4 regions of the Paenibacillus odorifer genome follow, and region 2 is predicted to be linked to each of the others. Evidence: riboswitches for the same ligand, from Rfam matches in the RefSeq annotation. Region 2 holds a riboswitch; each other region holds the start of a gene.
The links. A riboswitch is a leader RNA that binds a small molecule or an ion and turns the genes downstream of it on or off. The one in region 2 is predicted to bind cyclic di-GMP.
Positions count from the first base shown of each region.

Region 1: another riboswitch for cyclic di-GMP. It lies ahead of PODO_RS30840 (anti-repressor SinI family protein); the one in region 2 lies ahead of PODO_RS20270 (thiamine pyrophosphate-binding protein).
Region 3: another riboswitch for cyclic di-GMP. It lies ahead of PODO_RS29020 (NPCBM/NEW2 domain-containing protein); the one in region 2 lies ahead of PODO_RS20270 (thiamine pyrophosphate-binding protein).
Region 4: another riboswitch for cyclic di-GMP. It lies ahead of PODO_RS30860 (choice-of-anchor A family protein); the one in region 2 lies ahead of PODO_RS20270 (thiamine pyrophosphate-binding protein).

Region 1 covers NZ_CP009428.1:425,243-432,923, reverse strand. The annotation lists gene PODO_RS01885 (hypothetical protein) at 16-231, shown strand; gene PODO_RS01880 (aldo/keto reductase) at 284-1,261, shown strand; gene PODO_RS01875 (hypothetical protein) at 1,641-2,816, shown strand; gene sipW (signal peptidase I SipW) at 2,818-3,408, shown strand; gene PODO_RS01865 (TasA family protein) at 3,499-4,107, shown strand; gene PODO_RS01860 (helix-turn-helix domain-containing protein) at 4,277-4,606, shown strand; gene PODO_RS30840 (anti-repressor SinI family protein) at 4,714-4,869, opposite strand; cyclic di-GMP riboswitch class I at 4,897-4,981, opposite strand; gene PODO_RS01855 (2-oxoglutarate dehydrogenase E1 component) at 5,452-7,681, shown strand, end outside.
Region 2 covers NZ_CP009428.1:4,629,929-4,637,609, forward strand. The annotation lists gene serA (phosphoglycerate dehydrogenase) at 205-1,797, shown strand; gene PODO_RS20255 (SDR family NAD(P)-dependent oxidoreductase) at 2,152-2,985, opposite strand; gene PODO_RS20260 (helix-turn-helix transcriptional regulator) at 3,145-4,101, shown strand; gene PODO_RS31745 (methyl-accepting chemotaxis protein) at 4,223-5,473, shown strand; cyclic di-GMP riboswitch class I at 5,648-5,744, shown strand; gene PODO_RS20270 (thiamine pyrophosphate-binding protein) at 5,900-7,540, shown strand; gene PODO_RS20275 (carboxymuconolactone decarboxylase family protein) at 7,551-7,681, shown strand, end outside.
Region 3 covers NZ_CP009428.1:6,643,712-6,651,392, forward strand. The annotation lists gene PODO_RS29020 (NPCBM/NEW2 domain-containing protein) at 1-4,175, opposite strand, end outside; cyclic di-GMP riboswitch class I at 4,434-4,520, opposite strand; gene PODO_RS29025 (hypothetical protein) at 4,678-5,250, opposite strand; gene PODO_RS29030 (EAL domain-containing protein) at 5,361-6,344, opposite strand; gene PODO_RS29035 (Crp/Fnr family transcriptional regulator) at 6,400-7,083, opposite strand; gene PODO_RS29040 (leucine-rich repeat domain-containing protein) at 7,219-7,681, shown strand, end outside.
Region 4 covers NZ_CP009428.1:544,812-552,492, reverse strand. The annotation lists gene PODO_RS02395 (NusG domain II-containing protein) at 1-106, opposite strand, end outside; gene PODO_RS02390 (alpha/beta hydrolase) at 926-1,861, opposite strand; gene PODO_RS30860 (choice-of-anchor A family protein) at 2,009-4,066, opposite strand; cyclic di-GMP riboswitch class I at 4,175-4,265, opposite strand; gene PODO_RS02375 (YhjD family protein) at 4,658-5,155, shown strand; gene PODO_RS02370 (ASCH domain-containing protein) at 5,353-5,766, opposite strand; gene PODO_RS02365 (MarR family winged helix-turn-helix transcriptional regulator) at 6,094-6,507, shown strand; gene PODO_RS02360 (SDR family oxidoreductase) at 6,521-7,342, shown strand; gene PODO_RS02355 (DUF3221 domain-containing protein) at 7,534-7,681, shown strand, end outside.

The sequences.
Region 1 (7,681 bases), 2.6 Mb from region 2:
GACGAGGCGGTAAAAATGACCCAAGAAAAACATCAGCTGAATAGTGGCAAACGGGATCACCCGGAACAATATCCAACAGAGAAAGAAAGTCTATTTGATCTTCATGAAAGTGAGCAGAATGTAGACCCGATTCCGATGGAAGATTTGACACTGGAAAAGCAAGAGGAAAAGAATAAAGAGGAGACCAAACACCGCTCTTCCAGCGACAAAAAATACCATACGGGCTTCTGAGAGTGTACAATAACTACAAGTACGCAATCATATTTTCCAAGGAGGAATCACATTGTTGAAAGCGTTACCTTTAAACAAGCGCGGGATTCCCGCAAGCCGCATTGCTTTAGGCTGCATGGGACTAGGCGGTGACTGGGACCATGAGCCGATTACTGCGGAGAATGTTAAACAAGGGCATGAAGCGGTCGATGCCGCACTTTCCATCGGCATCAACATGTTTGATCATGCAGATATTTACACTCGTGGCAAGGCGGAGAAGGTATTCGGTCAGATTTTTAAGGATCGTCCAGGACTACGTGAAGAAATTATAATTCAATCTAAATGTGGAATTAAGCTAATGGAGCCTGGGGACAGCACTAATACGTTTGATTTCTCTGGCCAACATATTCTGAACAGCGTGGATGGAATATTGTCACGACTTGGGACCGAATACATTGATATTCTTCTATTGCATAGACCCGATCCCTTAATGGATCCTGAGGAAGTAGCCTCCGCATTACATCAACTGAAGGCCGCTGGTAAGGTTCGCCATTTCGGGGTTTCCAATATGAGCGCCGCTCAGATCAAGCTGCTGCAGACTTATTGCGATGAACCTTTTATCGTAAACCAGCTGCATATGAGCTTGGCTAAGATCAGCTGGGTGGATGCTGGAATCAGTGTAAATCGTGAACCCTGGAAGGATATCATCTTTCCTGAGGGAACCCTTGAACATTGTCGAATGGAGAACATTCAGCTTCAAGCCTGGGGGCCACTCGCCCAAGGTCTATTTAGCGGGCGTTCATTAGAGGATCAACCGGAGAATATCGTCCAAACAGCAGCTATGGTCCAACAGCTTGCAGATGAAAAAGGAACAACACCCGAAGCCATTGTATTGGCTTGGCTAATGACACATCCAGCTGCCATTCAGCCTGTTATTGGAACTGTGAATCCGAAGCGTATTACTGCCTGTGCCGATGCGGACAAGCTGGAGCTTAGCCGTAAGGAATGGTACGACCTGTATGTTAGTTCACGTGGTTCAAAACTTCCGTAACATATACATTTATATTCTCAACTTCATTACTCCACTTATACCCGGCTCGCGTTTTTACTGCGAGCCGGGTATTTTTTTGCGAATCACCCTAAAAGATCGTTCTTTATTGCGAATATATTTAGTAATCGAGCGATAAATAGAGTTATTCAGAGATAAATTATCATTTTTGTTCTTTATAGAGTACAAATGCGCGTTATTGGCAGTTTTCTTTTTGTTTTATTCCATGTATGATTCATTACAGAAGTTGTTCTTAATAAAGAACGATAATAACGAACCAAAGAAACAGACATTGAGGGGAGGTATTCCTCTGAGACCCAGATCAGCAAGGAGAAGACCTAGAAGAAACAGGAAAATTGGTTTACGTATACTGCAATCAGGAATGGCTGTCTCCGTCTTATTTCTATATACCTCGCAGCAAGTTGGTGGTACCTATGGAGGCTTTGGAGCTGCTGCGCAAACCACTAGCACGATTAGCTTTTGCGAAGTATTTCCGAATTCGATCAAGGCACTGCTTACAGAGTTCAAAGAGCATGTTAATCGAGCGCTCACTTTAAAAGAATCACTACAACCCTTTTCCTCATCAGCTAACTACTCGGACGTTTCGGGAATAGAAGGGATGTCGCTGGAAGAGCTTGATGTCGCTGCACAAGAGATTTCTTCGCAAATAGCGGCGCTTCAATCCCAAATAGATAGCGTTAACGAGCAACTGGCGGCTAACAGCCAAATTTGGAATCAAATCCACAATGAGCTAAGTGCAGCAGCAGCCTTACTCTTCCAGATAGGAGGATATATGACTTCTCTAGATTCAAACTGTCTAGAAATCAAGGATGAGCAATTTTTCAGAGATTTACAAAGCAGCCTGAATCAAAGCGGTGTGATCTCGGAATCCTTGAATGCTTCCTTAAATGGAGTTATTAGTTACCTAACCTCCATACACGATGTCGGTCTTCCATTCGCTTCGGTAGTTACCAGTGATGTTTATGGACAACTTGAATTACGCGAAGGAGAGTTCCCACAGCCGCTGCCATTCCTGATTACCTTCACTCAACCAGATGGCGTGATCTCTAGCGACCTCACCTCCACTTATGAAGCTCTAAATACCGAATTGACTAACCTTAAAGAATCGGCAACCTCAGGTATCACTACCCTTCAAGATAAACTCCAAATGATCAGTCAGACTCGCGAGCAAAAACTAGAAGAGCTTGAAAAAGCTCGGCTAGAAGAAGAGCAAGCAAAGAAAGAAGAAGAAGCGAAGAAGGAAGAAGAACGTTTGGCTGAGGAGAAAAAGCAACAAGAAGCCGAGGATAAAGCGAAAGCTGAGGCAACCCCTCCAACGTCAGGTGAAGCTGCTCCGGAAGCCCCAAATAAAGAACAACCTGAAGCCCCAGCCACTGACCCGGTTAAGCCGGAAATTGGTGAAGAGCTCACAATTCCAAAAGATGTTCCTCAGCAAGAGGCTCCACAAGAGACGCCAAAGGCGGAAGACAGTACGACTACCCCGCCGGTAGCAACCCAAGCTCCTTCGGACCCTCAACCTGAGAAAGGTGGAGAATAAGATGCGAATTAAAAAAATTATCAATAATACCTTATCGAGCTTAATGCTTGTGATCTTTATTCTGCTGGTGGCAGCCGTAGTGTTATCCAAGGCCTCCGGTGGTGAACCTGCTTTCTTCGGATATGAGATCAAAACCGTACTCTCAGGATCGATGGAACCAGGAATTCAGACAGGCTCAATTGTCGCATTAAAACCCGGAGGGGATATGAATCGTTTCAAACCAGGCGATGTCATCACCTTTAGGAACGAAGATAATCTGCTCATTACTCACCGGATTGTAGAAGCGACCGTCAATAACGCTACTGGTGAAGCTGTTTATCGCACTAAAGGCGATAACAACGACGCACCCGACATGAACCCAACCAGTTCTGCGAATGTTGTAGCTCAGTATACCGGGGTCACTGTACCCTATGTCGGTTACGCTATGAATTTCGCGGTTTCCAAAGCTGGAAGTGTAGTCCTCATGATCGTGCCTGGCTTGATGCTTCTGCTCTATGCTCTGTATACCTCTTGGAAGGCTGTAGCTGCATTAGAAAAGAAAAATACTGCCCTACTGCCAGCCTCACCGTCCCCAACAGAAACACAGCCCTAAGTTGATTGTCCACTTCCGCTTACGAACCGGAAGATACAATATATAAATTTTATAAAAAATTCAAACACAAATTTGAGGAGGAATTTTATTATGGGTATCAAGAAAACATTGGGTCTTGGCGTAGCATCTGCAGCACTGGGTTTATCATTAATCGGCGGAGGAACCTTCGCATACTTTAGCGACACTGCGCAAAGCACAGCTACATTCGCAGCGGGTACACTCGATCTGAACTCCGACCCTTCTGTCATCGTTAATATTCCTAACCTGAAACCAGGTGATACTGTAACTAAATCCTTCAAATTGAAAAACGATGGTTCGCTCGATATCGGATCTATCATTCTGAATACATCGACTCAAATCACGGATGCTAAAGGAGATAACTACTTGGATTTAGCCGAGTTCATTAAAGTTAAATTCCTTAGAAATAATGATAAAGGGGTACCTATCGTCTCTCCTGAAAATGTAGTTTATGAGACTACACTTGCTGCTTTAAAAAGTCAGCATCCGGATCTCGTAAAAAATACAGGTTGGGATCAACTCTTTACCGAAGCATCCGGTATTAAAGCCGGTACCAATGACAGCTTCTCCGTCCAATTCGAATTTGTGGAAAATAACCAAGATCAAAATATTTTCCAAGGCGATAGCTTAACACTGACTTGGGATTTCGTAGCTAAACAAGGTGCGAAAAAAGACTACTAAGATCAATAAAGTAATTTAATAAAATACTCGAAGAGCAGCAGATCCTGAATCCGGCCACGGATAAGCAGATTGCTGCTCTTCTCTTTACAATAAACTTTGTCCGATTTATTGATATTTGCTATACTAATAACAAAAATTACGGAGGGGCGTCAGCATAGTGCCACAGAATATGGGCCAACGTATCCAGCAGCTCCGCCTAGACAAGGGTTTCTCCCTATCTGAGCTTGCGGACAGAGCAGATGTGGCTAAGTCGTATCTTAGCAACGTGGAGAGAAACATCCAATCCAATCCATCCATCCAGTTTATCGAAAAGATCGCTGACGCGCTTCAGGTATCCATTCATGCCCTACTCTATGGAGAACCAAATGATGCAGAGGAATCACATTTAGATTCGGAATGGTTCCGATTGGTGCAGGAAGCTATGGACTCAGGCATTAGCAAACGCGAATTCAAAGAATTTCTGGACTATCAGAAATGGAAGCTCGATCAAAAGGATTAATACTTCCTACTAATCTGGTACGATCCTCTCTTCTACTAAATCATATCGAAAAAGGACACAGCGAAGAACCGCTGTGCCCTTTTTCGATATGTAACCCCTCTAATGTATTACTGCACGATCTGCACAGTTTTCTCATGAAAGAACTGGCGGATTTCATCTGCCTTAATGCCAGCCTTCTTAGCTGCTAATAATAAATGTACCCACTCTTGATCCAGATCAATAAACTGCTGTTCTCTGTTGCTACCCTGGTTGGACTTTTCCAAAAAATCTCCCCCTAAGATTTTACGTCCCCAGGCAATCCGGCTGTCATAGTATCTCTACCTTAGACCCGCGACTTTGTGCCCCTGCCTTTCGGCAAGTTTACCTTTTACTGGACCCTTTTCACGAAAGGATCTGCTTAAAAAACTATAAAATTACTATCTGCAATAACATTATACAAAAAGAAAGCGGAAAAGTGTGTCGATTCCTGGTTACTTTCTATTTTAAAAACGAAAAATAAAAGATTTTTTTTCAAAGATCTTGTCCGATTATCACGATACTCGTCCGTTACATAAAATAAATTGTACTAGCAAAATAAATATTTACTGACCTAATAGTTAAAAATAAGGATAATAGAATCATTTTAATAGGCCTTTAGAATGGGTAATGAGAAGAAACACCCTTCTTTTCATTAGAACAAGCTAACCTATACCATTTTGCGAACGTATTGGACGAAAGAATGAATTGATTACAGTGGCTGAAAGTAGCACAATAAGATGAGAAATGAAACCGCAATCATCACAGCTCCAGTAAGCGTTGACACAAAATGTCACGTATGGAGTTCATCCGTTAAGGAGGATGTATTCATGGCAGCCAAAGAGCCCTATAACGAATCCATTTGGAGTAAGTATTACGGACCCAATTTAGGCTACATTCAAGAAAGATATGAACAGTTTGTGAAAGATCCCTCCACCGTAGAAAATAATTATCGCGAGCTTTTTACAAATTCGGGACCCCCTCCCCTAACTCCGGATAGCGAACCGGCTCCTCAGCCGCGCATCTCGGGAGACACCGAATGGCTTAGAAAAGCAGTAAGAGCTTCCAAGCTAATCGCCAATATTCGTATATATGGCCATATGGCCGCTGAAATTGATCCGCTGGTACGCGATCAGAATCCCATGGCAAAATATCTTGAGCCTGAAACCTATGGGCTGACCCGCGAAGACCTGATTGCACTGCCTGCCACGCTTATATGGGAAAATGCGCCGAATGATGTGCATACCGGGTGGGATGCCGTGCAACGTATGCGTCAGGCATACACCAAGACTATCGCCTATGAATTCGGGCATGTGCATGAAGAAAAAGAACTGCAATGGCTAAATAGACAGGCAGAATCCACCAGCTCACCAGCACCCCTGAATAATACAGAACGCAAAGAGCTCCTGAACCGCCTGATTCAGGTAGAGCAATTTGAAACCTTCCTCCACAAGACTTTTGTAGGTCAGAAGCGTTTCAGTCTTGAAGGCAATGATGCTCTTGTGCCGATGTTAGACGAAATCGTACGCGCTGCTGCACATGACGGTGCAGAGCATATTTTGATGGGCATGGCGCATCGCGGTCGCCTCAACGTTCTTGCACATATTTTGGGCAAACCTTATGATATCATATTTTCAGAGTTTCATCATTCTCCGAACAAGGAGCTTTTCCCTTCCGAAGGCTCCACAGGCATTAACTATGGCTGGACAGGTGATGTGAAATACCATCTCGGTGCAGACCGTGCTGTCCGTGAAGGAGAAACCGTACGCACAAGAATAACACTAGCGAATAACCCAAGTCACTTGGAATTCGTCAATCCTGTCGTGGAAGGTTTCACTCGTGCCGCACAAGAAGATCGGAGCACTGCAGGACTGCCGAAGATTGATACCAGTAAAGCTATGGCGGTGCTGATGCATGGTGATGCTGCTTTTCCAGGTGAAGGAATTGTTGCAGAAACGCTTAATATCGGCAAACTTCAAGGTTATCAAAATGGTGGGACGATCCATATCATTGTTAATAACCGAATTGGTTTTACGACTGAAAGTGAAGATTCCCGTTCTACGCATTATGCGAGTGACATCGCCAAAGGGTATGAAATCCCGATAGTCCATGTCAACGCTGATGACCCAGAGGCCTGCGTAGCAGCCGTACGTTTAGCTAGCGCATACCGCCATCAATTCAAAAAAGATTTCGTAATTGATCTCATCGGCTACCGCCGTCATGGTCACAACGAAATGGATGATCCTGAAACCACACAACCTATTGTCTACGGCAAGGTTCGCAATCATCCGACCGTCTACAAGGTTTATGCAGAGAGACTGAAAAACGAAAAGGTTCTTACCGCCGAAGACGTGCAAAAGATGAATGCTGAAGCAGAAAGCGTATTGCAGCGTGCGTACGATAATATGAAGGAAGGCAATCATAAGAAAAAAGAACCCAAAGCCTTCATTCCTCTACAAACGGACCGCGCAGCGGCAAACACTACAGCGGTATCCATCTCCAGCCTGCAGGAGATCAATCGTGAACTGTTGACGGTTCCAGCTGGATTCCAGGTTTATCCGAAGCTGGAGCGCATTTTACAACGTCGTAAAGATGCACTGAATGAGGGTGAAAAGGTCGACTGGGCACTGGCTGAAACGTTAGCCTTCGCTACCATTTTGAAAAATGGGACGCCCATCCGACTGAGCGGTCAAGATGCCCAACGCGGAACCTTCGCACATCGCCATCTGGTGCTGCACGACAGTAAAACAGGAGATTTATTCTCTCCGCTACATCAGCTAAGCGATTCCCGTGCCTCCTTTGGCGTATACAACAGTCCATTGTCAGAGGCATCAGTATTAGGCTTTGAATATGGTTATAATGTGTTCGCACCGGAAACCTTCGTAATCTGGGAAGCACAGTATGGTGATTTCGCCAATGCGGGTCAGGTTATTTTTGACCAGTTCATTGCGGCTGGACGCGCCAAATGGACACAGCGCAGCAATCTCGTCATCATGCTGCCGCATGGCTACGAAGGACAGGGACCTGAGCACTCCAGCGGTAGGCTGGAACGGTTCTTGC
Region 2 (7,681 bases):
TAATCCCCCATAAATACTACCTTATGCCCAAAGTTACCGATTTCGCGGTACTCTTGCACGCTGTTTCTTTTGTGCGACACCGCGTTGATCTACTATTATTACATGTTTTTCTCTACTAGTTCGTGAACCTTCTGGTATTGTGGACTGCCCATCAGGGCGTCCTCGACATATAAAGCTTTTCAACTTTAAGGGGGATAAGAAACCATGTTTAAAGTATTAGTATCGGATCCAATCAGTGATTTGGGCATTCAGCAATTGATGGACGCAACAGATGTAGTTGTAGACAAAAAAACAGGTCTCAGTGAAGATGAGCTCGTTGCAATCATCGGTGAATATGATGGTCTACTCGTCCGCAGTCAAACTACAGTAACTGAAAAAATTATCGAAGCTGGAAAAAACTTAAAGGTCATTGGTCGTGCAGGTGTGGGTGTAGATAATATCAAGCTGGAAGCTGCTACTCAACGTGGGGTTGTTGTTATCAACGCTCCTGATGGAAATACCATTACAACTTGTGAGCATGCTTTTGCAATGATGATGGCACTGGCCCGTCACATTCCACAAGCTTATGCAAAAACAATTGGTGGAACCTGGGATAGAAAAACCTTCGTGGGTGTAGAGCTTCGCGGCAAAACTTTAGGTGTACTGGGAATGGGCAGAATCGGTAGCGAAGTGGCTAAACGTGCCAAAGCTTTCGGCATGGAAATCCTTGCTTTTGATCCTTTCTTAACTGCTGAGCGTGCTGAGAAACTGGAAGTAAAATTAGCTTCCGTTGACGATGTAGTCCGCGGAGCAGACTTCATTACTGTGCACACTCCACTTACTCCGGAAACACGCCATATGATTTCCCGCCCGCAATTTGAAGTGATGAAAAAGGGAATGCGCATCATCAACTGTGCCCGTGGTGGTGTAATTGATGAAATGGCGTTAGTAGAAGCTATTGATAGCGGTATTGTTGCTGGCGCTGCATTTGACGTATTCGAAAAAGAGCCGCCACAAGCAGATCACCCATTCTTGTCGCATCCAAAAATTATCGTGACTCCTCACTTGGGCGCTTCTACAATTGAAGCTCAGGAGAATGTAGCGATCGATGTATCGGAACAAGTACTGCATATTCTGCGTAATGAACCGTTCATCAATGCTGTAAATATTCCTCCAGTTGCTCCAAGCGTAATGAACAAACTCCAGCCTTACTTCACACTTGGTGAGAAGCTGGGCAGCTTTGTTACCCAAATTACAGATAGTGCTATTCGTGAAATCCATGTTGAGTATGCGGGTGATCTGTCAGATGTCGATACCCAACCACTTACTCGTTATATTGTGAAAGGCGTGCTCTCCCGCCACTTCGCTGAGGATGTTAACATCGTTAACTCCATGCACTTGGCAAAAACACGCGACGTTAATGTAGTAATAACTAAAGCTTCCAAAACTAAAGGGTTCACTAATCTGATTACCGTGACCCTTAAAACAGATCACGACCAAGAACGTCTCGTAGCCGGAACATTGCTGCAAGGTTATGGAGAAAGAATTGTTCAAGTGAACAAGTTCCCAGTTGATATCGCTCCTGAAGGACATCAAATCGTCGTATCCCATAACGACAAACCAGGGATTATCGGACTTGTGGGCACATTGCTGGGTGAAAATGATGTCAATATCGCCTCCATGCAAGTGGGACGTAAAATCGTTGGTGGCGAAGCAATCATGCTGCTGACCGTTGATAAAGCTGTACCTACTCATGTGCTTGTGAAGCTTGCTGGCCTGCCAGAAATCAACACTGCCGAAGAAATCATTCTTCTGTAAGCAATAAGATAGAAATCAAACAACAGAGCAGCGACTCTCCCCTTATAGGAGTTTCGCTGCTTTTGTTGTTGATCGTCGACCTATTTCGGCTTCATTTACAACACCGAATCGAGTTCCCCTGGAGACTTACGGACCCAGATGGCCTTATAAGCAATAACTTCACCTTTGAAGCAGTGTTTCGGACTCCAGTGCCGCTATTCCTCAAAAAGAGAGCTAAATCAGGTGTTTTGCCTATCAATAGCATCTATGGGGACCGATAGCGTCCTAAATATACGAAAATGCTGCATTTAAGATCAGCTCTGTCCTTTACTGCTTCGTACACAGAAATGGGATCAAACAGATCAAGTTTGCTGTTTAGACTAAGAATGCGGGAACAGTCCGCCCATCGATGTCGGTAAATCCATACTTTTCAGCGAGCTTAGCAACCTGCTGCGGTTGACCGGTCATAGACATAACCTCAGGATCGGTTGCGAGAGCAGCGGCTGCCCTACCGATATAGGTTGTGGATTCAGTCATCTGCAATTCTTCAACCTCATGCCAATGCTCCTCATCCGTGTTCATGCTCTCCAACACCGCCTCTGTCCTCATCCAGCCCGGAGTAAGAGGAATAACTGCAATGTTGTCCTCTTTAAGCTCAATCGATAACCCGTAGGCCATGCGCACAAGTGTATTTTTAGAAAGATCATAATAGAAGTTTCCGAGATATTTGTAATGATCCCAAAAGGTTGTGTGGATGATTAGACCGCCAGCTTTTGCCTCGCGCATTAAAGGTATGGCGTAATAATTTGTTACCAACTGTGCCCTCACACCCGCATTAAACATATTGTCCCAATGCGCTGTTGGAAGCTCCCAGAAAGACTTCTGCTCAATAAGTAAATCGTTGCCGCCCCATACATTGTTGACTAAAATATCAAGCCGCCCTTGCTCTGAAGCAATCTGGCGAATGACCGTCTCTGTCTCCTGATCTTTTGTATGATCACATCGTATGGCGCTGCCGGACCCTCCCTCCGCTTTTATTTCCCTAAGCACGTTATCAATGCTCCGCTTGCTTTGCCCTGTGCCAGAGGCCTCTGTCGTTCTGCCCGTAATATAAACGAATGCACCTTTCCTTGCCAGCTCCAATGCAATTCCTCTACCAGCACCTCTGCTGCCTCCGGTGACCAATGCTACTTTTCCTTTTAAAGTCATGTTCTCAATCCTTTCTACATTTGTTTTTCTCTAAATGTTCTATATTTAATCCTTACCTTATATAAGTATAATTCTTTAATATGACATCAACTGACATATATAATATAATAATTAATTAAGAACTGACTAACATTTATTAGGAGGAGGCATGTTCCCTTAATGAGAGCCGATCGTTTGTTATCCATCTTACTTTTGCTGCAAAATCGTGGAAAGATGACGTCCCGTGAGCTAGCCCAGACCTTAGAAGTGTCTGAACGAACTGTGTTTAGAGATATGGAAGCCTTATGTACAGCAGGAATACCGATTCTTGCCGAACGGGGACGCGAAGGGGGCTGGATGCTCACGGAAGGATACCGAACCTCGTTAACGGGTATGAAGCCCTCAGAGATTGCTACTCTGCTGCTGTCCGCAGACTCCTCGATTTTAAAAGATCTGGGTATACAAAACGACTTTTCTTCTGCCGTACTCAAGCTGGAGGCTGCTTCGCCATCTAGGACGAATAATCCAGCCAGTTACCTAAGCCAGCGCATCCATATTGATGGTGCCAGCTGGCACCCTTCCGACGAGACCTATCCGTTCCTATCTATCCTGCAGGAAGCTGTTTGGGAAGATCGTAAAGTAAAGATCACTTACCCACGGAATGACGAGACGAAGGAACGTTTTATTGAACCTCTTGGGTTAGTCGCAAAACGTGGAGTTTGGTATGTAGTGGCACGAACCGAGGATGAAATGCGGACTTTTCGCGTGTCAAGATTAATACAAGCTGAAGCAACTAATGAATCATTTGTCAGACCTGAGACTTTTGATTTAAAAAGCTACTGGGAACAGTCGACTTTAGCTTTTAAAGCAGCTCTGCCAAAATATGTAGTGAAATTAAAGGTGAATGAGTCTATTCTTAAAGAATTACAACGTGAAAGATATGTAACTATAACTTTAGTAGAACCCTCTGCTAATACTGGGTGGATGAACGTAGAGGCCGAGTTTAATACTATAGAATCTGCCTGTCGTATCGTACTCTCTTTTTCTCCTTCAGTTATTGTTTTAGCTCCTACCGAACTAGTAGGGATGGTAAAGTCTGCTATTAAAACAATTTCCACAATATATGAGGAATTTTGACATGAATTCTAAATATCTACTACTTAAAGAAGATTTATGACACTTCTCTATAGACCAATGACCTATAAATCCCCTATAATAACACCATTACATAAAATTTAATAAGGGGGACATTTTACCAATGAGCTGGATGCACAAACTTCCGTTAAAACAAAGAATTGTTGCCGGATGTTACCTCGTTGCCGCACTGTTTGCTATTCCTGTCTTAGTTACGTTAATGATTCTAGGTCAATTTCTCGTAGGAATTATACTAGTAGTTGTTCTTGCAGGTCTGACTTTACCTGTTGCTCGCTTCGTGGAGAGAACGCTTACATCATCTTTTGATGATATTGCTAATGTATCTCACAGTATTTCGAAGGGGGATTTCACTAGCAGAGCGGACGAAAATGGTTCAATGGGTGACGTAAGCCGCTCCTTTAACACAATGATTGATAAGCTCAAGAAGATTCTGACCGATGCATCGCAGATCACCCGTCAAGTAATGGATGCAAGCCGCGGAATCGAAGATAAGAACCAGAACCTGAAAATTGTTATGGCACAAGTAGCCTCTTCTTCTACCGAGCTCGCTCTTGGTGCAAATGAAATATCTACGGATATCGCTGATATGACAGAATCCATTAAAGACATTGAGACCAAAGTATCCAATTATACGAACTCCACCAAAGAAATGAACAGACGTTCAATACATACCTTAGAACTTGTTGAGCAAGGGCGCCAATCCGTAGATACACAGGCTGAAGGCATGCGTAAAAACATAGAGGCTACACAAAAAGTGGCTGATACTATTGAAGCTCTCTCACAAAATGCCCGCGGGATTACGATGATCACCAAGACCATCACAGAGATCGCTGAGCAGACCAACCTGCTGTCACTCAATGCCTCCATCGAAGCTGCTCGTGCCGGAGAGCATGGTCGGGGTTTTGCCGTTGTCGCTCAAGAGGTTCGCAAGCTTGCTGAGGAATCTACGGCTTCCACAAAAGAAGTATTCGGTTTGGTCCGCAGCATTGAGTCAGATATTAAACAAGCCATCGATAATATCGCCATCAATGAAGAGGTTGTGCAGGTTCAGAATGAAATGATCACTCAATCTGCCCATATTTTCGCACAAATTGTACAAAGCGTGCAGTACATTACCGAGCAAATCTCTTCATTCTCTGCGGAGAGTGATCTTATGCTAGAAAGTGCCTTGAAAATTTCCAGTGCAATTGAGAATATCTCAGCAATCACCGAAGAAACCGCTGCAGGCACTGAAGAGGTATCGGCGGCTATGAATGAACAGATTAATGCCCTGCAGTCTGTTGCAGAAGAAACGGAAAAAATGACCCAGGCCGTATTTAATCTGCAAAAAACCATTCATATCTTTAAATTCTAGTTCAAAACTATCAACTGCCACCTAAGCTGAGTCTTAGGTGGCAGTTTTTTTCGCGAGGCAAAACTTCATCTCTTGGACAAGACTTTCGTCAAATTTCGAGTTTTTTTAGCGGATTATGTTGACAAAAATTAATGAGGAATATATTGTAAAGGAAAATTATTCTTATCAACTATAAATTAATATTGGCAAAATCCTCGAAAGAGGATGACGCAAAACCATGGATCTACAGCCTCATTTTTTCGTTTGAGGCCATGATTGCCAGGTTGCAGAGGAACCAGGACGGCTGAACTATTGTTCAGTCTTAGCGGCGCCTTATGCCACCAACCTGTGCTTACTATAGAGCACAGGTTTTTACTTTTTGAGTATATTGATCTATCGTATCTATTCGGTAGATTAATAACTAATATATATCAAAAAACTTGTGAGGTGTTTCTTTTGAAGACAGTCGCAGATTACATGGCGGAAGCACTACGTAACCTAGGAGTCACCCATTCTTTTGGGATCATTGGCAAATCGATTTGTCCAATAGTTCTAAAGATGGTCGATTACGGTATTGAATTTATTCCCGGCAGACATGAAGCAAGCTCCGGATTCGAAGCAGCAGGGTATGCGCTGAAAACGGGTAACCTAGGCGTAGCATTTGGTACTTCTGGTCCTGGTGGAACTAACCTGCTCACAGCAGCAGCTCATGCGAAAGCTAACAACCTACCTGTCCTGTTTATTACTGGCCACCAATCCATTACAGAGCTTGGAATTCCTCAATGTCAGGACTCCACCTCTTTTCTGGCTGATTTAGCTGATATGTTCAGACCTGCCACCTTGTTCAGTAAATTGGTTGAACGTGGGGATCACTTTGGTACTATTTTTAATCATGCGATTTCTGTGGCCCTGGCCAAACGGGGTCCTGTTCATCTTTGTATTCCTTTTGATGTACAAACTGAAGTATTGGAAGAATGCAATATTGTAATCCCAGAAAGAGAGTCTCTAATTAGTCAAGCTAATATCGATAGAGTCATCGATGCTATTCAAGCTGCTAAGAATCCTTTGATTATTGCGGGTAAAGGAATTAACCGCTCCGGAGCACATAAAGAGCTTGTTCAACTCGCAGAAACTTTTAATATTCCTGTAGTAACATCTCCTGGTGGAAAAGGGGCTATAGTCTGGGATCACCCGCTCTATCATGGTCCTATTGGCGTTGGCGGTTCGACCCACGGGGATGATTTATTGAATAAAAGCGATCTGTTTATAGTGCTTGGATCACGTTTAAGTGATATGACCATCTGTAATCTTAAACGGGAGAATCATCCAGCAACTTTAATTCAATTTGATATTGATCCAAGCTTTGTCGGAAAAATCCTATTGTCCAAAACGATACCGGTCACTGGGGACCTGCGCGATAATTTGGTGCACTGCCTAAATCATATTGACCCAAGCACAATCACCAAACGCGAGGCTTTGGCCGATGCTGATTATTCAGAAGAGCTTCCAACCCTCAAGAATCTTTCACTGGCTTCAGTAATGAGCACTTTAAGTGATTTGATCCCTTATAATAATTCAATTTTCGTTGATGATGGAAGCCATGGATTCCACGCTGCAAAATGGTACAAGGTTAAGAAACCGGGCAGCTTTGTTTTTGATGCTTATTTTGCTTGCATGGGTAATTCGATCGGCATGGCTATTGGTGCAAAAGTTGCAGCTCCTGAAGAAACTGTCCTCTGCATTACAGGTGATGGTTGTTTCATGATGCTCGGCACTGAGATTAACACCGCTGTCTGCAAAGATATCCCTGTCATCTTTATCGTGGTCAATAATAAGCAACTAGATATGGCTCTTAAGGGTATGGAGAAAACCACAGGTCGTATCGATGGAACTCTATATGAAGTACCAATGGACGCCGTGAAATTCGCTGAATCTCTAGGTGCTAAAGGCTACAAATGTGAGACTGCGGATGAATTCACAGCTGCAATTAAAGATGCGGTAGCTCTAAACCATGTTGCCGTTATTGAACTACTAACAGACCGTGATGAAGTCCCTCCGACTGCACACCGTACTTTGAACCTAAACTAGGAGGCTAACCATGAAGGAAAATATCAACAGTGGTCTCAACCACTTCACGAATCTATCAGGAGACTATGGCGCAAAAGCACTAGCTCCAATTAAAGACCACTTCCCTGACTTGGCTGAATTTATTATGGGGAATGCCTATGG
Region 3 (7,681 bases), 2.0 Mb from region 2:
GGGATATTTCTATCAACCCCTACATACGTTTCAAAATATTCATAGTTTGCACCCGCCAGATTATACACGATTTCAGAGCTGGCATGGGTTCCTAAGCCCTTAGCGAACTCTTTGACCTCACCATTTACCAGCAGTTTAATCGGATTGTTAGAGCTAGCCTTATCTTTTCGAACCACATTATAATCCGTTTTTGCCGATTGCCAATCTACATCACTCAGGTATTTACTAGCGCTGTATACAACAATCTTTCTGGCCTGCACAGCGGAGTTTCCATCTGAGTCTGTAACTGAAAACTCGACGTTGTAAGTCCCTGTTTTGCTTGATGTGAATCCATTGGATTGTACTTCAACGGCTCCAATTAAATTACCATCTTCCGTATCAAAAGCTGTTACATCGCTCAACACATCAAATTCGCTGTTCAGCTTAACGAAGGTTGTCTCTTCCGGCACTGTAATGATAGGTTTGCTTGAATTATTCGAGAACTTCGCATCGGCCCATACCGTATGGTCTGAAGCATTGCCATCCTTAGCATCTGTTGTGACCAGCTTCACCTCTCTTGCGCCAGTCACTGGGATTTTCACAAATTGATGTTCTGTTCCTGCCCGGAAAACATCACTCTCAAATTTCTGTTCTCCATCCACATACACTGCAAAAGTAGCCGAGGAAGGTTTCCCTTTCATGGCCTGATCGATCCCAATGTAGCTTTCAAAGAAGTCGTAACCCTTACCTTCAATATCGTAAACTACCTCAGAGTTGGCATGAACACCAATCCCTTTCGCGTACGTCGCAGCCAATCCTTGGCGAACAAGGGTTATGATTCCCCCGGAAATAGCTTTATCTTTCTTTAATTCACCCCAGCCTACAACGACTGACTTGGCATTGAGATCGGAAATATAGGCGTAGTCGCTCGTTACCGTAACCTGTGTGGTTTTCGTTTCCGTAACCCCTTCGCTTTTCACTTCATATACAATTTCGTAGTTGCCTTTTTGCGTTACATCAACGTTATTGGCTTTCAGAGAGACATCCGCAGTAATATCGTTTCCTAGATAGTTAGCCGCTTTTACATAGCTCATCGGATCAAAGGTTTGATTAAGCTTTAAAGTGAGCTGATCTTCAACAGACAAGGCTGGCTTAAAGGCTTTAATCTGTACGGGCTTCAGTGGGTTCAGCTTTTTATCATAACCGACGATCTTGTACGTATAGTTGATACTCGCATCTACATTCTGATCCACAAATTGGTCAGTTCCTGTAAAACCAACTAACACATCATTTCTATACACTTCATATCCTAAAAAGTCTTGCTTAAGCTCTTTATCTATACTGAAACTTAACGTGTTCGTTCTAGCCGTGGTGTTAGGTGTGATATTAACCTTAATGGCCAGATTTTTATCCACTATTCCAGTTCCCTCATAATTAATCACCGAGTTATTTAAATACCATAACTTTTGCGGTGCCGGATACTTGGCTACTTTCGCTTTTGTCTCAGGATTCACAGTGAAGCCATGTCTGGCAAAATAGCTGCTTAAATCTAATCCCAGTACTTCGGAGGAGAACTCCACCAAATACTGCTGCTTGGAATTGTCACCGTTGGGAAGGGTGACCTTCCGCTCCCGATATAGCTTGGTCAGCTCTGTCCAGTATCCCGGATGTGCCAGCTCCAGCTGCCAATAGGCTCCGAGTTGTGCAAATAAGCCCTGCTGATTCATTACCACTTTATTTTCTTCGAGGACATATTTATAGATATCTGATTCATACGGTATACGATTATCTATCGAATTCGCCGCGACAGACATAAACATAGACACCATATTATTAGTTACTTCGCCATATTCCCGTTCACCCATAGCCAAGCGATGCCCAATTTCGTGATTCAGTCCCCAGCCCGGATAAGCTTTGTTAAAATCACCTAACATGGTTCCTACTGTTCCAAGTTGGATCCCTGTATGATCTCCCGCTGCATACATCGCACCATAAGGCTGCATCAATCGAATATTCTCACGAATTAGCTTGGCATCATGAATCTCACTACTGCCATCCAAGCCATAGAAGGTAAAAATGCTTTTCATCCAGGTGTCATACCCAGTTACGGTATCCAGCGGGTTATTTCCTTGCGTAATAAATTTGTTGTATGCTTCAGTCGCAGTTCCTGTAAAAATAACATGATCGCTGGCCATTTCTACCACATCGATAAGTTTGCGATCTTGAACATTTGGATGAGCCGCTTTATCTTCGTCCAGTCTTTGTTTGTATGTGATTAAGAAGGTTTTGAATTGCTCTGGATCCGTGGTCTTGGTCATAAAAGGAATCTTTTCTAAACCTTCGAAGCGGATCAGTGGCGCCTTCCCTTGCTCCTCAGCTGTATAGGGATTTACGATATAAACGGTGCCGCCCTTAGTTACATCATGAGCATAAGCACTAGTCGTTGCAATTTCAGGTACAGTTATAGTGTTCTTGCCCGCACGCAATTGTACGCCCCTAGCCCAACTATTCCAAGCTCCCTCTTGTTGAGAAAAGATCAAAGAAGGCAACTTATCACCCGAAGCAGCATCCACATAAACATTGATGGTCTCGCCAGGCATTGCCGCAAGTCCTGTAGGCTGGTTGTTCGTGCCGAAGCCTATTCTCAGGTTTTGCTGAGCATGTTTATTCATATCTCCACGCTGCTCGGCCTCTATGATGGTACCTTCGGTTTGAACCTCGCCATTAACCAGCTTCTTAGCTAGTTCCAATGAATCTTTAAGGATTGGATAGAGCGGATGTACTTTTGCCGCTTCCTCCAATTCATTGATTTTTGCAACGTTATTATAAGCAGACACAACCGCACTCATCGTTCCATCTGTGAAAATACCATTTACAGCTTCGCTTACTTTATCTTCTGTATAAAATCTAAATTCAGCCGCAAAAGGTCTGTTAATATTAGCTTTTGTGAACTTAAATTTTAATCTTTTAAACTTCGTCGGTTCGAATTTAAATTCCAGAAAATCATTGGTACTAATCGCGGTTCCGCTAGATACAAGTTGGAAGGTCTCTCCTTTACTCGTCTCTGATGCATAGATTTCAAAAGCCTCTGGGAATCCTTTGCGGTTATCTCTAGCCAAAAAAGCCACTCTGTCCAGCACTTCCGCTTGCGCTAGTTCAAACACGACTTCATTCGTGAAGCTTGCATCATTGTTTTTGTTCGTTTCCCAATGCGTAGTGGGCTGGTCATCCAGCATATATTCAGGCTTCGTACCTGGGTAGCTTCCACCGTTCACCGTTACTTTTGATACGTTTGCATTTGGCATTCTATAAGCTTGGCTATAGGCATTTTCATAGGCTGTACCATACCCTTTTAGCTTCGAAACCTTGGCTGCTGTTACCTCTACCTGATGGTTCTCCAAAAGGATCTTTGCATTCTCTATCTCTTCTTTAAACTGCGCATACAGTGGATGTGCTTGTACTTCATTTTCTAAAGCTGTTAATTTCTCTGCCGTATCAAAGGCTGTACTAACTTGGCTCAAGGTATCATCTGTAAATAAATTTTTCATTTTAGCAGAGACACTATCCTCTTTATAAAAAGAAAACTCAGCTGCACTCGCCCAATCCTGGTTTGCTTTTTTGTAGACAAATTTAAGTCTCTTAAAGGCCGTAGGTACAAACTGAATCTCCACTACATCACCGGTTGAGCCTGTATATTCCCCAGAAGACACGAGTGTGAAATCGCCCGCATCTGTAGTGGAGCCATAGATATCAAATTCTTGAGCAAAGCCTTTACCCTTAGCACCGGATTGCCTAGCGGCATATACCATTCTATTTAATTCAGCGGACTCATTGAAAACAAACACAACCTCATTCGTAAACGTTGAACTATTCGGTTTGCCAGTCTCCCAATGCGTGCTCATATCCCCATCCATAGCCTTAGCTATAGGTGAGCCTGAGTAGTTGCCACCGTTATTTGTGATGGTTTTAATATTTGCTGGATTCATTCTAAAAACCTCATTATAGGCATTTAGAACATCCTTGCCGTACAGCTCAAACGGAATAACCGAAGCGTTGCTTAATAAGTTGACCTTACTTTGCGCGACTGTTTTTGTTACCTTTACCTTGCTTGCCTCACTTGCTAAAGCATAACCTGCCTCACTCGAAAAACTGGCCAACATGGCCGCCGATGTAGCGATCGCAATCATTTTCTTCATCTCTTCTTACCCCCAGATGTCATATGAATCTCTCCAGTGCCCAAAAATGGGCACAAAAAAAACTACCCCAAAAGAGTAGCTTGATTGCGTATAAAGTCGCCTAAAAATTAAGACTTAATTTTTATTAAACCTTAACAAGCATAAACGCCTTCGGCGTCCTTATAAGGACGGTAAGCGTTTAAGCGAGAAATATAAGATATTAAGTATAGGTGTATAACTTATACTTTCTTATATTTTAACAAAAAGCGTTACACACTCTTTGGCAGCTGGCTGACAATAGTTATGATAACCTTAGTCCCTATAGCTTTGCGTCCCTACATTTCCATAGGTTTGCCTATGAAGTTTCGAATACATTCAAAGAGTAACATAAGCCTAGATCTGATCGCATGATTAATTGGTATGAAATGAGTATAGGTAATTGCAATTAGTTTTTCTTATGTGATAGATATTATTTATCGAATATTCCGGAAGAGAATGGGATCCTTTAGGACTGGAGGTCTACTTAACTCCCCGATCCGAACAAACGCCGGAACCAATTCCACACATCGCCCGTGATGGGAATTAATCCGAAACCATGTTCGCCAACTGCGATTACACCATATGCCCATTGTCCGATAGCTATGGCACCCCCAGCGATCCTGCCTATCGCTATCGCACCAAACGCCGTATCCCCTATGGCGATGGCCCCCAACGCTTTTTCCGCGATTGCGATCGCTCCTACAGCCACTCCTGCAATCGCAATCGCTCCCACTGCGAAGCCAAGCCAGCTAAGTGCTATTGCTCCGATCGCTAACCACATTCCCAGTGATATTGCTCCTAAGGAAAGTACGCCCACGCTTATCGCACCTATGGAAATCAATCCGACAGCTACATCTCCAATAGCGATTAAACCAACGGCTGTCTTTACACGGGGTTTACTTCCATGACCATACTTTTGACCTGAGTATCGCCCTAAATTACTACGAATACTGATGACCGGAAATGAGGGAGAAGGCCATTGATAATCAATTTCTCGTCCATCAAAGCCCCTAGAATCCGCCCAGCGCGTTACAAATTGATGCCATTTCATATCCATCCCGTCCCCCTTTTCAAATTACCTAAATTATACAACCCCGGGGGTTGGCTGTACTCAGACTCTGACCTGAAATTCATCTCATCCTCTGGACCGATATATACTCATTAGGATTACTGTTTGGGAATAGGATCAGGCTTTCCAAATAAATATCCCTGAAACAACTGATAACCACTCTGCTTAAGCCATTCAAAGTCCTCTCTAAACTCCACACCTTCTGCTAAAGGAACAGATTGGATTTCTAAAGCCTTTTCTAAAAATTGTTTAGCTATTTTCTGTTTGTTCGGATCACTGGACACGCCTTGAACATATTTCATATCTAACTTCATGTAATGAGGTTTAAGCTCCAATAACATCTCGATTGTGCTGAAGCCTTCCCCAACATCATCTAAAGCGTATTCAAATCCCCGATCCTTGTAATATGTTAAAATAGCTTTCAAATGAGCGAGATCATCCACTTTCTCCGTTTCAACAACTTCAAAGACAAAAAGAGAGGGATCGACACCTAATTGATTAGCCAATTCAACCGTTGATCTTAAGCAGAACTCTGGAGCGTAAATTGATGTAGGGATAAAATTAATAAACGTTTTTTTATTTAAGGGCGCAGCATATTTTACGGCAGTCATTCTACATAACCGGTCTAAAGCATATAAACGCCCACGATTCCGTGCTGCCGCAAAGATCTCATTAGGATAGATAAGGGATCCATCTTCTTTTTTAAATCTCGATAAAAGCTCGTATGCAAAAATCTCTTCCCTTACGTTCACAATCGGTTGGAAGTAACAAGTAACAAGACCCTTAGTGATAACCTCATCAATCCACTTCATATCCATTACAGTAGACATCTCGGATAGAGGTCTCCATGCTTGGTCATCTATACGAAATTCAATTTTCCCGGACTCCATATGATCGTTACAGAAATCTAGAAGATCTCGCGCTTCAGCTTCCTTAATCGTAATCACATTTTCTTCTAACTTATGTATCGTATTACTTCTACTCAAGTGATGAATAACCTCAGGTAAAACCCTAAGATTAAGCTCACCATGAGGCTTGATTTGAAAATTCAGCTCTCTTACTACACAATGATTACAAGCCATATTCATAACCCCTTTAATAATCGATTCTCTGAAAAAGATCCCGGAACGGCTCTTCTCAATCGAAATCCGTATACTCCAGTAAATATGTCGCGTCTAACACGGTGATCTGCTGATGTTGAATCTCAATAATCTTTTGCTCTTGCAGATCTTTAAGCACAAGGGTAGCCGTCTCCCTTAACGTTCCGATCATATCCGCGAACTGCTGATGGGTCAATCGAAGATCAATCCTCTGTTTGCCTTGCTCCTCTACTCCAAATCTTTGGTATAGTCTTCTCAGCGTAAATATCGCACGCGCTCTCGCATCATGAAATTTCATTTCATGTAATAACCGATTCGATAAAAATAAACGGTCCATTTGCAGCAGCATCAATTGCTCCTTAATCAACGGGTAATCGGCAAGCATCTGCTTAAAAAGCTCATGTTTAATCTCAAATAATACAGTATCATTCATAGCCACCGCAGACAGCACTCTTATATTGGAGGGATGGATCACTTCCAGATCGCCAAAGAAATCGCCTTTTCCAAAAAGATCTACGGTATGCTCTTTCCCTTTCGTGGTAGCGTACACCCTTATAATCCCCGAATAGATAATGTAGGCATAATCCCCCGGATCTGTTTCTGCAAACACCAGGGTCCCCTTAGAATATGCCTTATAAGTGAATAATCCTGAGACCGCCTCGATCTTCTCCGAGGGTAAACCTTGAAAAAAGCGAGTGCCAGTCCAAAAAGAAGCTTCCATCTCATTATTCCTTTCTAACACATTCCATAGTTTTGTATGCCAACATACTGATAATAAATCATCATCCTGTTATATTCTATCGTAACGTTGTCACATAGGCTTGATGCCAATACAAATTACAAAGGAGATCCATTCATGAAATATAATTTTGACGGAAAAGGACTTATTGAAACGCCAGATGTCGTGTTTGAGAGCAATCCGCTACTAGAACTGAGCATGTACAACAATCATATTAAAGAGATTCCCGATCAGCTCTTCCTTCATGACGAATTAGAGGTACTTAATTATGCGGGCAATGAAATCGAACAGTTATCCGAGAACATCGGTCGCTTAGTTCACCTAAGAATGCTGGATTTAGGCCATAATCGGCTGAAGGTGTTGCCGGAGAGCATTGGCGGATTGCAGGGGTTGGATTCTTTTCTATACCTAAGCAATAATCAGTTCGAACAGCTGCCGGAGCAGCTCTGTATTCTCCAGAAACTTAAGTATCTGAACGTAACAGATAATCATCTCAAGCAATTGCCTGCCCGTATAGGCGAAATGAGCAGTCTGATTGAATTGCGGCTTTATTATAATCAGCTAGAATGTTTACCTGATT
Region 4 (7,681 bases), 2.7 Mb from region 2:
TACCGGCCCCACCTTTGTCATCATTGTCCGAAAACCATCTCGGTACGAGAAAAGCGAGCGCAGCAATCAATACGATGGAAATCAGCCACACATCTGCGCGTTTCATAAAAATCTCCCTTATTTTTTAATTAAAATCCAGACTTATTAATTATAACGGTCTACCCTCAATCCTTCAATCAATGTTGGAGTTTATTGTCAGTTTTAGAGAGCTGTTCACAAAATAGGCACGCAAAATAACCCCAGCAGACACAAGCCCTTCGTCTCTGGCATTTTCAGTTGTAGTTTGTAGCGTTTGCAAAAATATCCAACTTACATTTTAGCCCATTTGCACCGAGATCGCCCATCTCCTCTGGTTTACTAGCTTTTCCGGAATAATTCACAATTAACCCAATTTAAGTTACTTTCAAAATCTAAGCGCTCCTTATCGAGGTTTGTTCCTCTCTAGAATCAAATAAACCTTATCTTGGAATTCATTATTATATTTGCCTTTTAAACAATAGTGTGTTATATTTATATGGTATTTGTTTTTCGATATATTGAATATCCCCACCAAGAAGATGTCAGGCCGACTATTATACACATCGGCATTTTGGACAAAGAGGCTTTATGTTTTCTTGCAGTACTCTTCCTTTTTATGAGATTAAATTCGAAATATAGCATTCCGATTCACACTGGCGCGGTCAATGGAGCCGCAAGGGCAAAAGAGAGGTAGGGCTTTTGTCGTATTGGAAGGATTATTCTCGCCACACGGCTGCTGGAAATAACAAGGAATCAAGACACCCGTTACTCACGAACGGCGGGGGATGAATATAACGAGAAAGCATGACGGTACGATCCTTATTCAAGGACTACGTCATGTGTGGAAAAATATAGGCGCCCGATAACCGCTACCTAGCGGATATCGGGCGCTGTCTACGTTCAGGACTTATTTTACATATCGGCTTACAAAAGCTGTTACTACATCTATATACCCCGCCTTATCCGTATCATAAGACAATCCATGCCCCGCTTGCGGCACTATGAGCCTCTCCTTTGGACTCTGGCATGCCTCATACAATTCATTCATCATAGCAAAAGGTACAAAGTTATCCGCATCCCCGTGAATAAAAAGAATCGGAACCTTCGCTTTCCGCACTTGTTTTAATGCAGAGGCTTCACCAAAACCATACCCCGCCTTCAAGCGGGTGATTAGACTTGCACTTTGAACGAAAGGGAAACTTGGCAAACGATACATGCGCCGTAGTTGGTAAGATAATTGTGCTTTTACTGAGGTATAAGCGCAGTCCGCAACAATAGCTTTTACCTGCGGCGGAAGATCTTCCCCTGAGGTCATTAGCACTGTAGCACCGCCCATAGAAACACCGTGAAGCACAATTTGAGCACTAGACCCAGTCTTTTTAATCATGTATTCAATCCATTGCAAATAATCTTTTCGTTCCGGCCAACCAAAACCAATGTAATCCCCTGCGCTATCTCCATGCCCCCTTGCATCGGGAATTAGGATGTTAAAGCCTAAGTTCTCGTAGTAGATTTTGGCGTACGCCCCCATATCCTTTGCTTTACCTGAATAACCGTGGGCTAGAATGGCTGTGCGTCCCGCAGCACGATTAGATTGGAGTAAGAAACCTCTTAGTTTAAGTCCATCTGCAGATACGATCTCAATATTCTCGAAGCTCTGGCGAGAGACCCAATCCTTCCCCTCCCCCCAAGAAGCTCCGGCAACCGGAGGATCAGCCTTCAGATTAGGATTATTACTTAGAAATACCTTTGGCGCTCGTTTAATAGCAATACCATAGAAGAAAAATCCCACATAGATTAGAATCCCTATGATGATTACAGCGCTAATAATGAACCATATCAATTCACCTTCGCCATCCCCTCTTCATTTCTTTTGCAACAAGAGTATACCATCTACTTAGAATGCACCAAACTATCGCAATCATGACATACAAATAGAGCCGCCATCAGGACACCCCCCGAAAGCGACTCTATGTTGCTCTACCGTTTATTATTTATTCTTTTTGGAGAACTTGGTTCTCATTAATAATCCGATAAGTGCAAAACCTAAACCTGCTACATAGTAAGGTGCAGGACTTGATTCACCCGTTTTTGGCAATTCCTTCACAGGCGGCTTACCTAATGGGATCGTATCGTCCACTACGATGATTTCATCAGGTGTTGGTGTTGGCGTTGGTGTCACTGCCGGTACCGGACCTAATGGGATCTCATCATCATCAACAAGTACTTCTGTGCTATTCGACGGTGTTGGTACTGGCGCTGGTGTCGGCGAAGCTACAGGCCCAAGCGGCACAGGATCTTCTGCAAGAACTATAGTGCCAATTACGGATGATGGCGTTGGTGTCGGGAACACCGAAGTCTCTGGTGTCGACGTTGGTGTTACCTCTGGAGTTGGTGTTACCTCTGGCGTTACCGTCGGTGTCGGTGTTGCTTCTGGTGTTGGCGTTGGTGTCGGCGTTGGCGTCACTGTCGGCGTTGGCGTCGGTGTTGGCGTCGGCGTTGGTGTCACTGTCGGCGTCGGTGTCACTGTTGGCGTCGGTGTTGGTGTCGGTGTCGGTGTCGGCGTCGGCGTCACTGTTGGCGTCGGCGTTGGTGTTGGTGTTGGCGTCGGCGTTGGTGTCACTGTCGGCGTCGGTGTTGGTGTCACTGTCGGCGTCGGTGTCACTGTTGGCGTCGGCGTTGGTATTGGCGTCGGTGTTGGTGTCGGTGTCGGTGTCGGTGTCGGCGTCGGCGTCACTGTTGGCGTCGGCGTTGGTGTTGGTGTTGGCGTCGGCGTTGGTGTCACTGTCGGCGTCGGTGTTGGTGTCACTGTCGGCGTCGGTGTCACTGTTGGCGTCGGCGTTGGTATTGGCGTCGGTGTTGGTGTCGGCGTCGGTGTCACTGTCGGCGTCGGTGTCGGTGTTGGTGTTGGCGTCGGTGTCGGCGTCACTGTTGGTGTTGACGTAGGCGTTGGCGTCGGTGTTGGCGTCACTGTCGGCGTTGGTGTCGGACATGGTGTTGGTGTTGGCGTCACTGTCGGCGTTGGCGTTGGTGTCACTGTTGGCGTTGGCGTTGGTGTCACTGTCGGCGTTGGCGTTGGTGTCACTGTCGGCGTTGGCGTTGGTGTCACTGTTGGCGTTGGCGTTGGTGTCACTGTTGGCGTTGGCGTTGGTGTCACTGTTGGCGTTGGTGTCGGCGTTGGTCCAGGTTCATCACCATCGTATGGATAGTGGTGAAATTCACCACCACCAGTCCCTTTGAGTGAAGCCGCCACTAAAGTACCGTTAATCTGACCATTAATAAAATCAACATGAGCATAGGGGGCAAGTATGCTTCCCATTACACCTATGCCTGCCATATCCAGATACGCAGCTTGGCTAAAGTTAAGCAAAATTTTCTTGCTGTTCAACACGTTATTAGGTAGAAATCCGAAGTTTTTCATTTTTACGTTAGAACCATCAATATTAATAATTGCTGTAGATCCTGAAGGAACATTTATTGTAATTCCATAGGTATTAGAGACGTTATCTCCTGGAACATTAAAAACATTGACCGCAGGATCTGTACCTGTCAGGGTAAGACTGCCATATTGGTACACTGTTGTTCCATTCGCCGGCAATGCTGCAAGTTCTGCTGATTTGTCCTTCAAAGACTGACCTACGGCTGAAAAGTCAATCGTACTCCCCTGTCTTTTTGTACCTCCCTTGAGGAGCGTTACATTCCCTGAAAAATCTCCCCCGTGCACGATATTCCCATAAACAGTACCTCCGTTGAAAGTAAGATTCCCTCCAACAACAAGTGTGTCAGTCAAGGAAACCTCAGCAGCGGTCAACCTATCTCCAACACTATAGTTGGTTAAGTTAACGTTACCTCCAGCAGCAAACCTTCCTTCCGTATCCGAAACCGTTGTTATATCCCCTAGAATAAACACGTTGTAGACCCCTGCAATTCCCAATGTAGAAGAACTACTAGCTCCAGCAACTCCAGCTCCTAATGAGGAAAGCCCACTACCTACCGTCAAAATCCCAGCTAATACAAGCGAGAGTAACGGTCTTATTCTTCTTTTCAAATGGCACACCTCCTAAAACTATGATTTATATTAATCAGAATAATTACCAGAAACTCTAAAGGACCTAACAACAAAAAAGACCGCCAAAAAGAAGTGGAATTCCCTTCTCATGGCAGTCGGACGGTCATTGTGCCTTTAAGACACTTTAGACTCCTGGACTTTGCGTCCCGCCCTTTCAGACGGTTTGCTATTATCATGACTATATATATGTATTACACTGCAAGTCCAGAACTGGTAGCCGAAGCATTCTCTCCAATAACCGTCTATGACTTTTAATACTTTTTGAATTAATAACAGTTTAGCGCCCGACACCCACAATTGTCAATCAATTCCTTTCGATGATTCCGCTCATTATTACCATACAAAAAAAAGCGCCTAAAGGCGCTTCGCATAAGGTTTTTCATTAAATTTTAAAGTAACTGTATATAGCCCAATATGGATATCCATAAGGGAACACTCAGAATTAAACCAAAAAACAATCCACGCTGGAGGCTGCCCTCTTTTTCCATCATAAATTCTCCTTTATGTACGTCCGATACATTAATTTTTATTATTACAATTTTAATATAATTTATTCTTCGTTATTTAGTTGTGAATTTAATCACATTGGATAAGCTGTTTAGAAATACCATTGATTATTTTTGGAATATCGGGGTAGAATACGAATATACGTTCCTATTAGAGGTGATGAGATTCATGCATAGAGCAGAAAGCAGGGACAACATGCTGGTGAAATCTTATTTATTGCTTCCGATGATTTTATCAGCTTTCGAACGGGACTCCGCCATTTTATCTACACACTTACGAACACCCGCCCCTTATCTGGAGGTGCTTGGAACAGCTGCTGCAGTAGCTACAACAGATCTAAGGGATGTTCGTGCAGAAATGAGAAGACGGGGAATCAAGGTGTATGAGCAAAACAGACTTAATACGGGAATTGAAGCCAAGTATATATGTCGTGGCTATCACGAACGAATGCTGCTGTTGAATGACATTGTTGCGGCTCAGGCTGCCATCCATATGCGCAGATACCTAGGGCTGGATATTTCCTCTTTTAAGAGTTACGAAGAACAGTATCAGATTAAATAAAGCTGTATAGAAGCCGCTCTACTCTCCCCCCAATCAATTAGTGAACAAAAAAATAGGCCTTACCATGGGAGTTGGCAAGACCTGAGAGAGATATACCACAAAACACTGGGGGGTGTTTGGTGTCTTCAATATATACCTCGAACCTGAAAAAAAGCTGATAGGCACATAAAAATTACATTAAAAATATCATTCGCCGTTCAGAAGTGATCCGAATGCTCCCACAAGCTTAGCCGACCTTTGGCTGGAATTGGATGGCGCAGTGAGTGAACCTCTTCAAGCTTCCAGGCAAAACGTCCTTCGCTATAGTCGCCAAAATCATATTCGTTCCCATTGATCCATTCCCTTAAATCCACCTCTGGAGTAACCACATAACATCCCGCGAGCTGACCTGTAGCAATAATAGCTCCTGTAGGCAAATTATTCGCTGTATAGCCATGTTTCGCCAATACTGCTTTGTACGGTTCCTGTTCACAAATCTTTTTGTCAATCCTCATTCCGGCATGGATGCCTAACTCGCCGCGGTAGGCTGTTCTCCATGAACGAGTTTCAAACTCTTTTTCACCAAGAGCAATTAAGGTCGCCCAAGGCTGCCGTATTGTTATACACCGCATGATATTTATCCCCTTTGTTTATGTTGGACGTTTGTCACGGATGCCACGGATCTCGATCTCGCGTTGTGTAATCTTGCTCTCCTTGACTTGATAAATAATCCCAACCGTTTGGTCGATACTCATTTCCATGATTGATCGCCTCTAAAAATAAGAACATTCATTTTTATTATATACAAACAAAAGTTCTAAATATCAATATTATTGACATTCACCTGTAACTCCCCACAATTTAAACAAATAAAATAATTAAAATTGATAAAGGAGAATATAGTTTGTATACTAATCAAGTAGTTAGTGTGCAAACTATTTAAAGAGGGGAATTAATTTATGGACAACCCAGGACAGTTATTAATAAGAGTAAGTCTTGAAATGAAAAAAAGCTTAACAAAAAAACTTTTACTTTATAATGTAACAGCTCCTCAATGGGCAGTATTAAAAGATATATCTATTCATTTAGAAGGAACAACTCCAGCTATGATTGCAGAGCGAACTTACTCGGATCGCCCTACAATAACGGGTATACTCGAGCGACTTAAAGCAAAAGGACTTCTGGACATTAGAGATAATCCAAATGATAAACGATCAAATCTTGTATTCATTACAGATTCGGGAATGATAATTAAGAGTCAAATAGAAGTTCTTAGTGACGAAATCATGGATAACGCACTTAAAAATATTTCTGAACAAGAAATGTCCACGTTTATGAACGTGCTTAAAACGATCTATTTAAATATTAGTTAGGGAAGTGAGACTTATGATTCTAATCACAGGGGCAACCGGTAATGTAGGACGTGAAGTGGTTAACGAACTAAGGAAAAGTGAAACACCTTTTAAAATTGCCTCCCATCGAAAAGACAGTGAGTATGTTTATTTTGATTTTGAAAATGCTGATTCTTTTCGTCCAGTGTTAACAGGAGTGAAAAAATTATTTTTACTGCGCCCTCCTCATATAGCTGACGCAAAAAAATATTTCCAACCCCTCATAGATATCGCAAAGGAAGTCGGAGTTGAACACATTGTGTTTCTATCTCTATTGGGCGTAGAGAAAAACCCAATTGTTCCACACCATAAAATTGAAAAAATCATTAAAAAATCAGGAATTCCATATACTTTTTTACGCCCAAGTTTCTTCATGCAAAACTTAATTTCTCAACATGGGGAAGAGCTACGTAAAGAAAAGGAGATCTATGTACCCGCAGGAAAAGGCAAGACTAGCTTTATCGATGTTCGTGATATCGGTACTGTAACAGCTAGAATCCTAACTGAGAATGGTCATGAAAATAAAGGTTACTCGTTAACGGGAACTGAAGCGCTAGATTACTATGAAGTAGCTGAAATTTTATCTGAAGAGCTAGGAGAAACAATCAAATATGTTAATCCATCAGTTCTTCAGTTTAGAGATAAAATGTTAACAAAAGGAATTCAAAAAGAATTTGTGACTGTTATGATTGGAATTTACTTCACTGCAAAAATTGGATTAGCCAAAAAAATCACGCCCGATTTACAAATATTACTTGGTAAAAGACCCATTACATTCAAAGAATTTGCACATGACTATAAGTACGAATTAGTTTAATCATGGTGGTTTTTTGGCTAAACCATCAGGAAGCATTTCAGGATACATTGTTCCTGCCGCGTGCGAGGGGAATCAATAAAGGTCGTCATAATGGATATGCTGCTGTTTATTCTTATATTGGTAATGTACTAAACGCTATGCCTGTGCAACCGATTTTAAACTAATGTCGTAACCACTAGAGGGGAAGGTCCATGATTCAAAAACCACGTACTACTATTAAATGGACTCTTATTTTTTTTTTGTTATTAGTCACCGCCTGTAGTAAGAATGATGAAGTTTTGAAAGGAATTGTACATACAATAGATGTAGAAAATAAAAGAATTTTAGTAATTTCCGAAT